Regions from separate parts of the Streptomyces sp. NPDC048825 genome, predicted to be linked through region 1. Evidence: riboswitches for the same ligand, from Rfam matches in the RefSeq annotation. Region 1 holds a riboswitch; the other holds the start of a gene.
The links. A riboswitch is a leader RNA that binds a small molecule or an ion and turns the genes downstream of it on or off. The one in region 1 is predicted to bind S-adenosylmethionine.
Positions count from the first base shown of each region.

Region 2: another riboswitch for S-adenosylmethionine. It lies ahead of thrC (threonine synthase); the one in region 1 lies ahead of ACGFNK_RS11690 (aminotransferase class V-fold PLP-dependent enzyme).

Region 1 covers NZ_JBICUR010000004.1:63,324-71,156, reverse strand. Annotated here, with positions in the region: gene ACGFNK_RS11705 (SLC13 family permease) at 1-800, shown strand, start outside; gene ACGFNK_RS11700 (glycerate kinase) at 834-1,994, shown strand; gene ACGFNK_RS11695 (PQQ-binding-like beta-propeller repeat protein) at 1,998-4,190, opposite strand; gene ACGFNK_RS11690 (aminotransferase class V-fold PLP-dependent enzyme) at 4,305-5,666, opposite strand; SAM riboswitch class IV at 5,706-5,822, opposite strand; gene trpD (anthranilate phosphoribosyltransferase) at 6,352-7,416, opposite strand; gene ACGFNK_RS11680 (cytochrome bc complex cytochrome b subunit) at 7,538-7,833, opposite strand, start outside.
Region 2 covers NZ_JBICUR010000002.1:358,562-366,394, reverse strand. Annotated here, with positions in the region: gene otsB (trehalose-phosphatase) at 1-646, shown strand, start outside; gene ACGFNK_RS07020 (trehalose-6-phosphate synthase) at 829-2,223, opposite strand; gene ACGFNK_RS07015 (glucosyl-3-phosphoglycerate synthase) at 2,417-3,391, opposite strand; SAM riboswitch class I at 3,583-3,741, shown strand; gene thrC (threonine synthase) at 3,758-5,092, shown strand; gene ACGFNK_RS07005 (MoaD/ThiS family protein) at 5,259-5,534, shown strand; gene ACGFNK_RS07000 (cold-shock protein) at 5,990-6,196, shown strand; gene groL (chaperonin GroEL) at 6,498-7,833, shown strand, end outside.

The DNA.
Region 1 (7,833 bases):
TCACACAATGGCTGCTGCTCGGCCTGCCGTTGGCAGTGGCCTCCTCCCATCTGGCCGCGGAAGTAGTGCTGTTGACGACCACCAGGCGCGCGGACCGCCGAGGTCCCGTACGGATCACGGCCGATGACATCCAGCGGCACAGCGAGCAGCCGGTCACCGGCCCCTGGTCGTCCGCCGAGTCGCGCTGTCTGCTGCTGCTCGCCACCGTGGTGGCCCTGTGGTGCAGCGAACCGCTCCACCAGGTACCCCCCGCGGTAGTCGCCCTGATCGGCGCGGTCGTCGCGTCCTCGCCCGCGCTCGGGACCGTCCATCTCAAGGACGCCCTCAAGACCGTGCCCTGGTCGCTGCTCCTCTTCATGGCCGCGACGATGGCGATGGGGGTCGCGCTCGCGAACTCGGGGGCGGCGAAGTGGCTGGTCGCCGGCCTTCCGGTCGACGTGGAGCCATGGCTCTTCCTCGCGCTCGTCGTCGCGGTCAGCACGGCGGCACACCTCATACTCCAGTCCCGCTCGGCCCGCTCGTCCGTCCTCGTCCCGCTGGTCGTCGCGGCGGCCGTGGGCGCCGGGGTCAACCCCGTGGCCGCCGCGCTGGCGTCCACCGCGGCGGCGGGCTTCTGCCACACGCTCCCGGCCTCCGCGAAACCGGTCACGCTCTTCGCTGAGATCCCCGGCACGCCGACCTACACCCCACGCGACCTGCTGCGCCTGTCCGGCGTACTGGCCCCGCTGACCGTCGCACTCGTCCTGCTCTTCGCGCTCGCGGTGTGGCCGCTGCTGGGCGTACCGGTGCTCAAGCCCTGAACAGCCCGCCCCCACCCCTGAAGGAGTACCCCCATGCTGACCCGTTTCGCCGTGGCCCCCAGCGGCTTCAAAGAGTCCTTGTCCGCCCGGGCCGCCGCCGACGCCATCGCGGCCGGTGTACGCCGTGTCGTCCCGGACGCCGAGGTCGACCTCATCCCCCTGGTCGACGGCGGCGAGGGCACGGCCGCCGCCCTTGCCGCCTCGACCGGGGGCCGGCTGGTCGCGCTGCCCGCCACAGGGCCGGTAGGGGAACTCGTCGGCACCCACTTCGCGCTTCTCGGTTCGCGGGACACGGCGGTGGTGGAGATGGCGGCGGTCGCGGGCCTCTCCCTCGTCCCGCACGGCCTGCGCGACCCGGGCGCCACGACCACGTACGGCGTCGGCGAACTGATCCGCGCCGCCCTCGACACAGGCGTACGACGGATCCTGGTGGGCTGCGGCGATTCGGGCACGTCGGACGGGGGCGCCGGTGTGCTCCAGGCACTCGGCGCCCGGCTGCTCGACGCGGACGGCTTCGAACTGCCGCATGGTGGGCGGGAGTTGAACCGCCTGCACCGGATCGACCCTTCCGGACTCGACCCCCGGCTCTCCCAGGTGGAGCTGCTCGTCGCCTGCAACCCGTACAACGTGCTGTGCGGCGAGCGCGGCGTCGCGCGGGTATTCGGCCCGCAGAAGGGCGCGACCCCCGCGCAGGTCGAGGAGCTGTCGGCGGCCCTGGAGAACTGGGCGTACGTCCTCAAGCGGGACCTCGCGGTCACCTCCGACCTGTGCGGCGGCCCTGGAACCGGCGCCTCAGGAGGCCTGGGCGCGGGCCTGGCCTCCCTCGGCGCCCGCCTCCTGCCCCGCTTCGAGGTGCTCCTCGACCACCTCGACCTGGACGCCCGCCTCGCCCGCGCCGACCTGGTCCTCACCGCCGAGGGCGCCCTGGACCGCCAGACACCGCGCGGCAAGGTACCCGCGGAGGTGGCCCGCCGCGCCAAACTGCACGGCCGCCCGGTCCTCGCCCTGGCGGGCACGCTCGGCGAAGGCGCGCACACCGTGCCGGGCGTGGACGCCTTCACCGGCATCCTGCCCGCCCCGATGGCCCTCGCCGAGGCACTGGTCCGCGGCAGCGAACTCCTCACGGACGCGACCGAGCGGGCCCTGCGGATGATCCTGCTGGGGGCGGGGTTGCCGAGGGGGGTGAGGGTGTGACGCCTAGCCCGGCACGTCGACGGCGGCGATGCCGTTGCGGGTGCCCACGTACACGCGCATCCCGCGCTCGGGGTGGGCACTGACCACCGGCTGGAAGGCCGGGACCGACGGGTCGGAGAAGGTCAGCGCCCACCTCTGCTCGCCCTTGCGGTTCACGACGTACAGCGTCTGGCCGAGTAGGGCGTAGACGTGGTCCTCGTGGACGGTCGGGTCGCTGTAGTAATGCGAGTACTCCGCGTGACGCTTGCCCCGCACCGTCCATACCGTGGATCCGTCGGCGGGGTCGACAGCCACGAGCAGATCCGGGGTCGTGGTGACGGCCAGGTCCCCGAAGGGGATGTACACGCTCTCGCGCAACGTGTCCCCGACGACGTCGTCGTTACTGGCATTCCACAGCGCCTTGCCGCGCGTCACGCTCAGTCCCAGCACGGAATCCGAGCCCTCGGATCCCAACACGAGGGTGCTGCCGACGAGTGCGGGACGTCCGGCCTGGGTGCCCACGTCGGACGTCCACAGCGTTCTCCCGTCCTGGCCGTCCACGGCGATCAGCGACTTGTAGGTGCTCACATAGACCACGCCGTCCGCCACCATGGGCGTGGTGACGATCGGATCCTGCGTCCGTGCGTTCCAGGCCACACTTCCGTCGGGCCGGAACGCGCGCACCATGCCCTTGTCCTCGGTCAAGTCAGTGGTCACGAGCACCAGATCGCCGACCTTCACAGGGAACCTCACGAACCTCGCCTCGTCGAGCCCACGCTGCCAGCGCACATCCCCTTTCGGGTCCACCGCGCACAGCTTCACAGGGCCGTCGTTATGCAGACAGTAGGCACCGTCGGTCGTGACGACGGACGATCCCACCAACCCTGCCCACAGGGGCGGTTCTCCCAGCCTCGTCTCCCATTGGCCCTCACCGTCCGGAGAGACCGCGCGCAGTCTGCCGTCCATACCTCCGAAGTACACCAGGTCGCCGTCGGGCGACAACGCGACGGCGGGGCCGCCGTCTCTGTGGGTCTCGATGCTGCCGAAGGCCCAAGCAATGAGCGCGGGCTGCGGCGTGGCCACAGACCGCTTCGACGGCGAGGCGCTGGCGGTGCTCTTGCCCCGCACGGCGTCGCCCCCGGCATCCCGGTCCTGCAGCAACAGCCATCCGCCGGTGCCGGCCCCGGCGGCGACCAGCCCTCCGGCCGCGAGCCCCTGCAGCAGGCGTCGCCGTGACGGCGCCGCCGGCGCGGCGACCGGAACGTCCTGGACCGTCAGGGGAGCCACGTACTCGACCCGGCTCTCACCCTCACCCGATCCCCTCTCCGGAAGCCACCGCTCGTCTCCCCCGACCGGGCCGGCGGCGGTGAACCAGCCCGGCCGTAACCTCTCGCGCAGGGACTGTGCCGTGTACCCCGTGGCCGCGACCACCTCGGCCGGAGTCGGCCGGTCCTCCGGGGTCTCTGAGAGACAGGCCTCGATCAGCGTCCGGATCCCCTCCGGCACCCCGGACAGGTCGATGTCCCGGTTCAGGATGCGCATCAGGATCACCGCGTCCTTGCCCTCGCCGAAGGGCTCACGCCCCGCCGACGCGTGCGCGAGGACCGCGCCCAGCGAGAACACGTCGCTCGGCGGCCCCACTTGCCCACCGGTGCGGATCTGCTCGGGCGAGACGTACCCGACCGAGCCGACGACGACTCCGGTCCGGGTCAGCGCGGTCGCCTCCAGCGCTCGTACGATCCCGAAGTCGATGACCCGCGGACCGTCCGCCGCCAAAAGGATGTTGGACGGCTTGAGGTCCCGGTGGACCATGCCCTGCGCATGGATCGCCACGAGCGCCTCGCCAAGGGCCGCCGCCAGCACCCGCACCGCCTCCTCGGGCAGCGGACCGTGGTCGAGGACGGCGTCGCGCAGGTTCGGCCCGTCGACGAACTCCGTTGCCATCCAGGGCCGTTCGCCCTCGGTGTCGGCGTCGACGACCCGGGCGGTGTACGTCCCTGCCCCGCCGACGGTCTGCGCGGCCCGCACCTCATGGCGGAACCGGGCGCGGAAGATGCGGTCCTCGGCGTGCTCGCCGCGCACCACCTTCACGGCCAGCCGCGGACCGGCGGGCGACTCGGCGAGATAGACCTCGCCCATGCCACCCGCACCGAGTCTGCCAAGGACCTCGTACGGCCCGATCCGCCGTGGATCCGTCTCGCGCAACACCTGCAGCACCCTGTGCTCCCCCTGTCCGGTCGTGCGATCCGAACGGCCGTCCAAAAGGAGCGTATACGCCGGATACGCGTCAGGGCAGTGGCCGGACGGACGCGCGGGACACCCGCTGCGGGGTCACACCGCCGGGACGCAACGCCCGTCCACCGTGCGGTAGTTCCAGCGCGCGCCCTCGCTCACGAGCTCCTTCACGGCGCGGACGAACCGCTCCACGTGCTCGTCGGGCGTGCCCGCCCCAAAGCTGACCCGAATGGCGTTGAGGGACTTCTCGCCGGGCGCGGCCTCGGGGGCGCCGCACTCGCCCTGGCTCTGCGGATCGCTGCCGAGGAGGGTACGGAGGAGGGGGTGGGCGCAGAAGAGCCCGTCGCGCACGCCGATGCCGTACTCGGCGGAGAGCGCGGCGGCGAAGTGGGAGCTGTTCCACCCCTCGACGACGAAGGAGATGACGCCGACGCGGGCCGCGTCGTCCCCGAAGAGGGACAGGACGCGGACCTCCGGAACCTCGGCGAGCCCGGCCCGGACAGTGTCGATCAGGTACTGCTCCCGGGCCACAAGCGCGTCGAACCCCGCCTCGGTGAGAGCCTTGCAGGCGGAGGCGACGGCGTAGGCGCCGATGACGTTGGGCGACCCGGCCTCGTGCCGCGCGGCGCTGTCGTGCCACTCGACGTCCACGCCCCCGTCGCTGCGCCGCGACACCTTCCGGCTCGCACCGCCACCCGCGAGGTACGGCTCGGCCGTGCGCAGCCAGTCGGAACGCCCGGCGAGCACGCCCGCCCCGAACGGCGCGTACAGCTTGTGCCCCGAGAAGGCGACCCAGTCGACGTCCGACTCCCGTACGGAGACGGGGTGATGGGGCGCCAACTGCGCGGCGTCGAGCACGATCCGCGCACCGTGCGCATGCGCGGCGGCGGCCAGTTCGCGTACGGGCCACAGCTCGCCGGTGACGTTCGAGGCACCGGTGACGCAGACGAGGGCCGGCCCTGCGGGGTCGCGTTCGGCGAGGGCGCGCTCCAGGGTGGCGACGGCCTGGGCGGGCGTGCGGGGCGCGTCGAGGTACGTGACGCGGGCCTCCCGCCATGGCAGCAGCGAGGCGTGGTGCTCGGTCTCGAAGACGTAGACCTGGCAGTCGGCGGGGAGGGCGGCGGCGAGCAGGTTCAGCGAGTCGGTGGTGGACCGGGTGAACACGACCTGGTCCTCGTCCCGGCAGTCGAGGAACTCGGCGACGGTCTTCCGGGCGTTCTCGAACAGGTCGGTGGACAGCTGGGACAGGTACCCGGCCCCGCGGTGCACGCTCCCGTAGTACGGCGCGTACGCGGCCACGTCGTCCCAGACCCGCTGGAGGGCCGGGGCGCTGGCGGCGTAGTCGAGTGCGGCGTACGTGACCTCGCCGCCGGTGACGAGCGGGACGGTGACGTCCCGTCCCAGAACGGGCAACGGCTCGGCGACGGACTGCTCGGCGACAGCGGTGGAGACAGACATGACACTCCCTCAAGACCAGGACCCCTGGTCTGTGCGAGGGGTCCGCGCTTGTCGCAGGCCTTGCTGCCCACGACCTGGTCTTCACCCGGGGCACCCCGCCACGGACGGAGGGTTGCCGGACAGCCGGCCGGGGCCTTTTGGCTGTCACTCATGACCTGCCAACGAACATACGCAGTCTGATCGTCCGCCCGCAACTCGGGTCCGGATCCCGGACCGGGGGCCCGGACCGGGGTTTCTCGCCCCCGCCGCCCCTACCCGTCCCATCCCTGGGGCTGCGCCCCGGGCCCCCGCCAGGGGGTGGGGGTGACAGTTGTGTCGCGGCTGCGGGTGCCTCGGGGCTGGTCGCGCAGTTCCCCGCGCCCCTAAAAGGGGCGCGCCCGGAGCCGTCAGCCATCATGCTCACCAGCCCCCGACGTGCCCGCACTTGCCCACCGGCGGGAGGGGACGTGGGCCGGTGCGTCGTATGCCCGTCGCGTAGGTTCTGTCTCAGGAAACCCGCACCCTGTGGAAGCCGAAGGGCCGTATGCCCACCCTGCGACGGGCTGACGCACCGGCCCACGGCCCCGACCCCCAACGAACCCAGGGGCGCGGGGCTGTGACATCAGCGGCTCCGCCGCGGGGCGCGACCAGCCACACTCAACCCGCAGCCGCCCGCGAACCCCAACGCACCACCCCTCCAGGCGCGCTACCCGTTGCTGACCGCCACCCACCGATCCAACGTCGTCTTCGCCGCCCCGGAGTCAATGGCCTCCCCCGCCTTGGCCATCCCCTCCCGAAGCTGGTCCGCGAGCGGACCGGAACCCGGCGTCAGCGCCACCAGCGCCGCCGCCGAGTTCAGCAGCACAGCGTCCCGCACAGGCCCGGTCTCCCCGTTCAGCAAGCGCAGCGCCACGTCGGCGTTGTACGAAGCGTCAGCACCTCGCAACGCCTCCACCGGCACCAACTCGATGCCCACATCCCGCGGATCGAACGTCTCCTCGTGGACCTTTCCGTCCTGTACCACCCAGACGCGCGACGTGGACGTGGTCGTCAGCTCGTCGAGACCGTCGTCGCCGCGGAAGACCAGGGACGAGTTGCCACGCTCGGCGAACACGCCGGCCATGATGGGTGCCATCCGCGCGTCGGCGACTCCGACGGCCTGCGCCTTCACCCGGGCGGGATTCGTCAGCGGCCCGAGGAAGTTGAAGATCGTCCGGATACCCAGCTGCCCCCGCGCGGCGCCCACGTGCCGCATCGCCGGATGGAACTTCGCGGCGAAACAAAAAGTGATCCCGGCTTCCTCGGCCACCTCCGCGACCCGCTTCGGCGTCAGCTCCAGATTGACGCCCAGCTTCTCCAGTACGTCCGAGGCCCCGGAGGCCGACGACGCCGCTCGGTTGCCGTGCTTGACGACCTTCGCGCCGGTCCCGGCGATGACGATCGCGGACATGGTGGAGATGTTGACCGTACGGGCCCCGTCCCCACCGGTACCGACGATGTCGACGGTCTCCCCCGGCACCTGGATCACGTTCGCGTGCTCGTACATCGCCCGGACGCACCCGGTGATCTCGCCGACGGTCTCCCCCTTGGCCCGCAGCGCCACCGCGAACCCGGCGATCTGGGCGTCGGTCGCCTCGCCGCGCATGATCAGGTCCATCGCCCAGGCAGTGTCGTCCGCGCTCAGATCACGCCCGTCCAGCAGTCCGTTCAGCAGCGCGGGCCAGGAACGGCCCGCCGCGGTGTCGCCTCCAGCGGGGGTCACAGCGTTCATCAGCCGCTCCTGGTCGTCGTACGTCCCGAAAGGTTGGCACCCACCCTATCCAGCCCCGGGGACGGCAAAGAGCCCCGTCCAGGCAATGGACGGGGCTCTTACCGTGGCGAACGACCGGAGATCAGTGGTGGCCGTGGCCGCTCGTGATCTCCCGGTACTCGTCGGCGGTCGGCTTGGGAATCTGGCTGTCCTCGCCGTAGTACGCGTTGCTCAGCTTGGACCGCAGCTTCTGCGGAGCCTTCACCTTGCGCTCGACGCCGTTCTCGTCGACCGTCGGGCCGATCTCGGCCGGCTTGTACTGCTCGTGCGCGGTGAGCACATGCAGCTGCTCCTGGCTGAGGGGCTCGTGGACCTCGATGAACTCACCGTGCGGCAGGCGCTTGATGATGCCCGACTCGCGGCCGTGCAGCACCTTGT
Region 2 (7,833 bases), on a different contig from region 1:
CGTCGTCACCGGCCGCCCGGCCGATGTCGCGGTCCGCCACGGCGGCTTCGCGGACGTACCCGGCCTTGAACACCTGGTCGTCCTCGGCCACTACGGCGCCGAACGCTGGGACGCGGTCACCGGCACCGTCACGGCGCCCCCGCCCCACCCCGGCGTCGCCGCCGTCCGCGCCGAACTGCCCGGCGTCCTCGACCGTTCCGGCGCCTGGCAGGGCACCTGGATCGAGGAGAAGGGCCGCGCCGTCGCCGTCCACACCCGCCGCGCCTCGGACCCACAGGCCGCCTTCGACGCCCTGCGCGAACCCCTCACCGACCTCGCCACCCGCCACGGCCTGGTCGTCGAACCGGGCCGCCTGGTCCTGGAGCTGCGCCCGCCGGGCATGGACAAGGGCGTAGCGCTCAGCGAGTACGTACGAGAGATCGGCGCTGGGGCGGTGGCATACGCGGGCGATGACCTGGGGGATCTCCCGGCGTTCGCCGCGGTCGAGAAGCTGCGCTCCGAGGGCGTACCCGGCTTGCTGGTCTGCAGCGGCAGCACCGAGGTGACGGAACTGCAGAAGCGCGCGGACCTGGTGGTGGACGGCCCGACAGGTGTCGTACACCTCCTGGCATCACTGGCAACGCAGCTGAAGCAGCCCCGCCCCTGAAAACAGGCCGCAGGCCCGCTTTTCCAGGGGCGCGGGGCTGTATCGATGTGCGGCTCCGCCGCGATGGGGGTCCCCCCGCTCGAGCGAAGTCGAGAGTGGGGGAGCGACCAGCCACAACAAACCCGCACCCGCCACACGGCATCGAGCCCCGAGCTACTGGGCACCCCGCAAAACCAGCGGAGCTAACTCGCAGCGCGCAGCGCGTCCAGCTGGTCCAGGAACCACTGGGCCGGTGGAAGCGCAGTAGCCGCGGCGGCCAGCCGCTTGGTGCGCTGCGCCCGCTCGTCCAGCGGCATCGACAACGCTTCGTGCAGGGCGCGGGCGGTGCCCGAAACGTCGTACGGGTTCACCACGATCGCGTCCTCGCCCAGCTCCTCGTACGCCCCCGCCTCCCGCGAGAGCACCAGCGCGCACCCCGCGTCGGAGACGACCGGCACCTCCTTGGCGACGAGGTTCATCCCGTCGCGGATCGGGTTGACGAGGGCCACGTCGGCCAGCCGGTACGCGGCGAGCGAGCGGGCGAAGTCGTCCTTCAGGTGGAGCACGACCGGGGTCCAGCCAGGCGTCCCGTACTGGGAGTTGATCTCGTCCGCGAGCCGTTGCACCTCGGTCATGTAGTCGCGGTACACGGCCAGGTCCTGCCGCGAGGGATACGCGAGGGCCACGTGCACGACGCGCTCGCGCCACGACGGCTGGTCCTCCAGCAACTGCCGGTACGCCAGCAGCCCCCGAACGATGTTCTTCGACAGCTCCGTCCGGTCCACCCGCACGATCGCCTTGCGGCCCTCGCCGATCTGCTCGCGCAGCGAAACCATGCGCTCGTCCACGTCGGCCTCATGCGACCGCTTCCGCAGGAAGTCCGCGTCCGCACCGAGCCCGTGCACACCGATCCGCGTACCCGACGGAATGCCGGGCCCCAGCACGGCATGACAGCAGTCGGTGAACGCGTCCGCCCACCGCTGGGTCAGGAACGCGGCCCGGTCGGCGCCCAGGATCCCGCCGAGCAACTGCGCGGCGATGTCGTCGGGCAGCAGCCGGAAGTACTCCGGCGGAGCCCACGGTGTGTGAGAGAAGTGCCCGATCCGCAGGTCGGGGCGCAGTTCGCGCAGCATGCGGGGGGCCAGCGTCAGGTGGTAGTCCTGCACGAGCACGGCCGCGCCCTGTGCCGCCTCCTCGGCCAGGGCCTCCGCGAAGGCCCGGTTGTACGTCTCGAAGGACGCCCACTGCCTGCGGAACTCCGCGTCGAAGGCCGGCTCCAGTGGCGTCTGGTACAGCATGTGGCTCACGAACCACAGCACCGAGTTCGCGATGCCGTTGTACGCGTCCTCGTGCACGTCGGCCGGGATGTCCAGCATCCGTACGCCCTCTTCGCCGACGCCGCGGCGTACGGCCTCGCGGTCGCCGTCGCCCAGGGCCGAGCACACCCACAACGCGCCGGCCTCCGGGCCGATCGCGGAGAGACCGGAGACCAGGCCGCCGCCGCCGCGCTTGGCTTTGAGCGTCCCGGTCTCGTCCAGGGCGTACGAGACCGGGCCTCTGTTGGAGGCGACGAGGATCTGGGCTTGCGTTGATGCCATAGGGCTCAACTTAGCCCAGTGGGGCTTCGCTCAAACGTACGCCTCAGCGGGAGCGCGCCGCTGGGTTCCGCAGGGTGCCTAAGAGCTCGGGACGGGGTGTCGTGTGGCGGCTGCGGGTGAGTTGTGGCTGGTCGCGCAGTTCCCCGCGCCCCTGAAAGAAGGGCCTGCGGCCCTCTTTCAGGGGCGCGTTCGCCTACGCCGCCTTTCGTTCCGCGTACTCCTCGATCTCCGCCATCGGAGGGCGTTCCTCTGTGTCCACGGAGTACGTATGTGGCGCGAAGCCGGTCTCCACGCGTTCGAACTGTGTGATCCGCGGCCGGACCAGATGCCCGCGGGCCAGGCGGAGCTGGGCCGTGCGGTAGATCGCGGCGGCCATGCGGCCCAGGGCCTGGCCGTCCTGGTGGCGGTGCTTGCGGACGCCTACGTCCACCTGGGCGAGGGCGTCCAGGCCCACCAGGTGCAGGGCGTCGACCAGCATGCCCAGCTCGACGCCGTATCCGACGGGGAAGGGCAGCTGTTCGAGGAGGGAGCGGCGGGCCGCGTACTCCCCGCCGAGCGGCTGCACGAAGCCGGCCAGTTGCGGCCAGTGCATGTTCAGGATCGGGCGGGCCATCAGTTCCGTGACGCGGCCGCCCTGACCTGCGGCGGTCCTGCCGGAGGTGGGCTCGCCCGGCAGGTTCAGCGGGCGGTCGTACATCGCCTTGACGAGGTCCACGCCCGGATCGGTGAGCAGCGGACCGACGATCCCCGAGACGAAGTCCGCGGAGAACTCCTTCAGGTCCGCGTCGACGAAGGCGACGATGTCCCCGCTCGTGACCAGCAGCGAGCGCCACAGGACCTCGCCCTTGCCGGGGACGGCCGGTATGCGAGGGAGTATCTCGTCCCGGTGCACGACCCGGGCCCCCGCGTCGGCGGCGACCTCGGAGGTACGGTCCGTCGAGCCCGAGTCGATCACGACGATCTCGTCGACGAGGGGGACCTTCTTGGTCATCAGCTCACGGCGGATCACGGCGACGATCTCGCCGACGGTCTCCTCCTCGTTGAGCGCGGGCAGTACGACGCTCACCGTGGAGTTGGCCGCGCGCTTCGCGGCGATGAGCTTCTTCAGCGGGCGGTCGCCAACGGACCAGGAGCGCGTGTTCAGCCAGCGCTCGACGTCTTCCAGCACGTGCGGCTCTCCCTTGACATTGGACCGGGTTCGCGAGTGCCCGCTGGGGCAGCAGCTCGTGTGACTGTCATCTCGCGGTTCGGACTGGTCTCACCACGATCCAGGCCTTCGGTTACAGTCTTGAACAACGCTGATGACCATCGCATGTCGCGGGTCGTTGAGCCGACAACCACATACACACAACCGAATAGCGCTCATCCAGAGGGGCAGAGGGATACGGCCCGTTGAAGCCCCGGCAACCCTCCAGCCGGTTCTCGTACCGATCGAAGATGATCGATTCCGCGAGGCTCCCGGCTAGTGAAGGTGCCAAATCCGTCTCACGGCGAGATGCGTCGTGAGGAAGATGAGGAAAGGGCCTCGCCTCACATGGTTGCGCAGACAGTTGCAAGCACCACGAACACTGAAACCTCCGCCGACTCGGCGGCCCCCACGAACTCCGTGGACACCCCCTCCGTAGACCTCGGCCCCGCCGCCGCGCTCTCCTGCCGCGAATGCAGGCACCGCGTCCCGCTCGGCCCCGTCTTCGCCTGCGAGGAGTGTTTCGGCCCGCTGGAGATCGCGTACGACTTCTCGGCGTACGACACCGAGGAACTCCGTAAGCGCATCGAGGCGGGCCCCGCGAACATCTGGCGGTACGCGCCTCTCCTGCCCGTCCCCGCGGACGTGGCCACCAAGCCGAACATCAATCCCGGCTGGACCGAGCTGGTCAAGGCCGACAACCTCGCGCGCGAGCTGGGCGTCGAGCCCGGCAAGCTCTTCGTGAAGGACGACTCCGGCAACCCGACGCACTCCTTCAAGGACCGCGTCGTCGCCCAGGCCCTGGAGGCCGCCCGCGCCTTCGGCTTCACGACCCTCTCCTGCTCCTCGACGGGCAACCTCGCCGGTGCCGTCGGCGCCGCCGCCGCCCGCGCCGGCTTCCGTTCCTGCGTGTTCATCCCGCACGACCTGGAGCAGGGCAAGGTCGTCATGGCCGCGGTGTACGGCGGCGAGCTCGTCGGCATCGAGGGCAACTACGACGACGTGAACCGCTTCTGCTCCGAGCTGATCGGCGACCCGGCCGGCGAGGGCTGGGGCTTCGTCAACGTCAACCTGCGCCCGTACTACGCCGAGGGCTCCAAGACCCTCGCGTACGAGATCTGCGAGCAGCTCGGCTGGCAGCTCCCCGACCAGCTGGTGGTGCCCATCGCCTCCGGCTCGCAGCTCACGAAGATCGACAAGGGTCTGCAGGAGCTCATCAAGCTCGGGCTCGTGGAGGACAAGCCGTACAAGATCTTCGGCGCCCAGGCCGAGGGGTGCTCGCCGGTGTCCGTCGCCTACAAGGCGGGCCATGACGTCGTACGGCCGCAGAAGCCGAACACGATCGCGAAGTCCCTCGCGATCGGTAACCCCGCCGATGGTCCGTACGTGCTGGACATCGCGCGGCGTACGGGTGGCGCGGTCGAGGACGTCAACGATGAGCAGATCGTGGACGCGATCAAGTTGCTGGCGCGGACCGAGGGGATCTTCGCGGAGACCGCCGGTGGTGTGACGGTGGGGGTTGCGCGCAAGCTGATCGAGAACGGTGTGCTGGATCCGAGCCTCACGACTGTCGTCCTGAACACGGGTGACGGTCTCAAGACGTTGGATGCGGTGGCCGGGACCGGGCTCACCGCCACGATCCGACCCAGCCTCGACTCGTTCCGAGAGGCCGGCCTCGCGTAGCGCTTCGCGGGAAGGGCTGTATTCAAGCTGCAGGCCGGTGGGGGCTGGTCGCTCCCCCACTCTCGACTTCGCTCGAGCGGGGGACCCCCATCGCGGCGGAGCCGCAAACGTCACTGCCCCGCGCCCCTGGCGGGGCGCTCCATACCTGACCGGAGGTCATAACCCCATGAGCGTCAACGTTCGCATCCCCACCATCCTTCGCACCTACACCGGCGGTCAGGCCGAGGTCGCCGCTGAAGGGGCGACCCTCGCCGAGGTCATCGCCGACCTGGAGAAGAACCACACAGGTATCGCTGCGCGTGTCCTGGACGATCAGGGCAAGCTGCGCCGGTTCGTCAACGTGTACGTGAACGACGACGATGTGCGGTTCGAGCAGGGGCTGGAGACGGCGACGCCCGACGGGGCCGGCGTCTCGATCATTCCGGCCGTCGCCGGAGGCTGACCATCCGGTACAGTGCCGGAGGCTGATCGTTACCGTCGGTAATGCAGGTCACTCAGAGTTCATCGAATTGCCCCCTCCGTGAGTTAAACGGAGGGGGCAATTCTGTATGGTTGAGCGCGGTACAGTTGGGGAACTTGGTGCTCCTCCGGGCCGAATGCATGTGCATTCCTGTCGGATACCCGATGAGAAGTAGCCAAAGTGTGCGGGTCTTTTGCGTCTTTTGCTCCTTTTGTGGAGCCCGACTTGCCCCCCTCTAGGGTGAATTCTCCGTACATTCCGGATCGGCCATGCCCAGATTTCTCGTCCGATTGACCTGTTGCAGACGGCAGTTGGGCAGATACATTCAGCCGCGGTCGACGCGTTCCGGCGCACACCCCCAACCGTTGGGGGGTGAGGTCTGACCCGGATCCGCGAAGTGTGGATCTGTGCAAGGGCCAGTAATAGGGGAGTTAGGCATGGCTCAGGGCACCGTCAAGTGGTTCAACGCGGAGAAGGGGTACGGCTTCATCGCGGTCGACGGTGGTGCGGATGTATTCGTCCACTACAGCGCGATTCAGATGGACGGCTACCGCACCCTGGAGGAAGGTCAGCGGGTCGATTTTGAGATCTCGCAGGGCCAGAAGGGGCCGCAGGCGGACATGGTCCGACTGGCGACCGGCTGAAGCACGCGCCGACTGATCTGCAGCGACACGTTCTTCTTCCGAAGGGCTCGTACCTCAAGGGGTACGGGCCCTTCGGCATGCCTGTCGGCACCCCGCCCGCACTGTGGTAGCCGCTTGCACTCGACCACCCCGAGTGCTAATCATTGGCGTTAGCACTCTGAAGGTGAGAGTGACAACGAGGACCGGGTCGGTGAGGCCCGCAGGCCAAGTGGGGCAAGGAACCACGAGGCAGGCAGGCCGTCCGTCGCGGGCGCCAGCGCGGTCCGGAGCAATCCACCCCAGTCCGGGAGGACCACTTCACATGGCCAAGATCATCGCGTTCGACGAGGAGGCGCGGCGCGGCCTCGAGCGCGGGATGAACCAGCTCGCCGACGCCGTCAAGGTCACCCTCGGCCCCAAGGGCCGCAACGTCGTCCTCGAGAAGAAGTGGGGCGCCCCCACGATCACCAACGATGGTGTTTCCATCGCCAAGGAGATCGAACTCGAGGACCCGTACGAGAAGATCGGCGCCGAGCTGGTCAAGGAAGTCGCGAAGAAGACGGACGACGTTGCCGGTGACGGCACGACGACCGCGACCGTCCTGGCCCAGGCGCTGGTCAAGGAAGGCCTCCGCAACGTCGCCGCCGGTGCCAACCCCATGGCTCTGAAGCGCGGTATCGAGAAGGCCGTCGAGGCGGTCTCCGGTGCCCTGCTCGACCAGGCCAAGGACGTGGAGACCAAGGAGCAGATCGCTTCGACCGCCTCCATCTCCGCCGCCGACACCCAGATCGGCGAGCTCATCGCCGAGGCCATGGACAAGGTCGGCAAGGAAGGCGTCATCACCGTCGAGGAGTCCCAGACCTTCGGTCTGGAGCTGGAGCTCACCGAGGGTATGCGCTTCGACAAGGGCTACATCTCGGCGTACTTCGCCACCGACATGGAGCGTATGGAGGCCGTCCTCGACGACCCGTACATCCTGATCGCCAACTCGAAGATCAGCGCCGTCAAGGACCTGCTGCCGCTCCTCGAGAAGGTCATGCAGTCCGGCAAGCCGCTGCTGATCATCGCCGAGGACGTCGAGGGCGAGGCCCTGTCGACCCTGGTCGTCAACAAGATCCGCGGCACGTTCAAGTCCGTCGCCGTCAAGGCTCCGGGCTTCGGTGACCGCCGTAAGGCCATGCTCGGCGACATCGCCATCCTCACGGGCGGCGAGGTCATCTCCGAGGAGGTCGGCCTCAAGCTGGAGAACGCGACCCTGGACCTCCTGGGCCGCGCCCGCAAGGTCGTCATCACCAAGGACGAGACCACGATCGTCGACGGTGCCGGCGACACCGAGCAGGTCGGCGGCCGGGTCAACCAGATCCGCGCCGAGATCGAGAACTCCGACTCGGACTACGACCGCGAGAAGCTCCAGGAGCGCCTGGCGAAGCTGGCCGGCGGCGTGGCCGTCATCAAGGCCGGTGCCGCCACCGAGGTCGAGCTCAAGGAGCGCAAGCACCGCATCGAGGACGCCGTTCGCAACGCGAAGGCTGCCGTCGAGGAGGGCATCGTCGCCGGTGGTGGCGTGGCCCTGCTCCAGGCCTCCACGGTCTTCGAGAAGCTGGAGCTCGAGGGTGACGAGGCGACCGGCGCCAACGCCGTGCGGCTCGCCCTGGAGG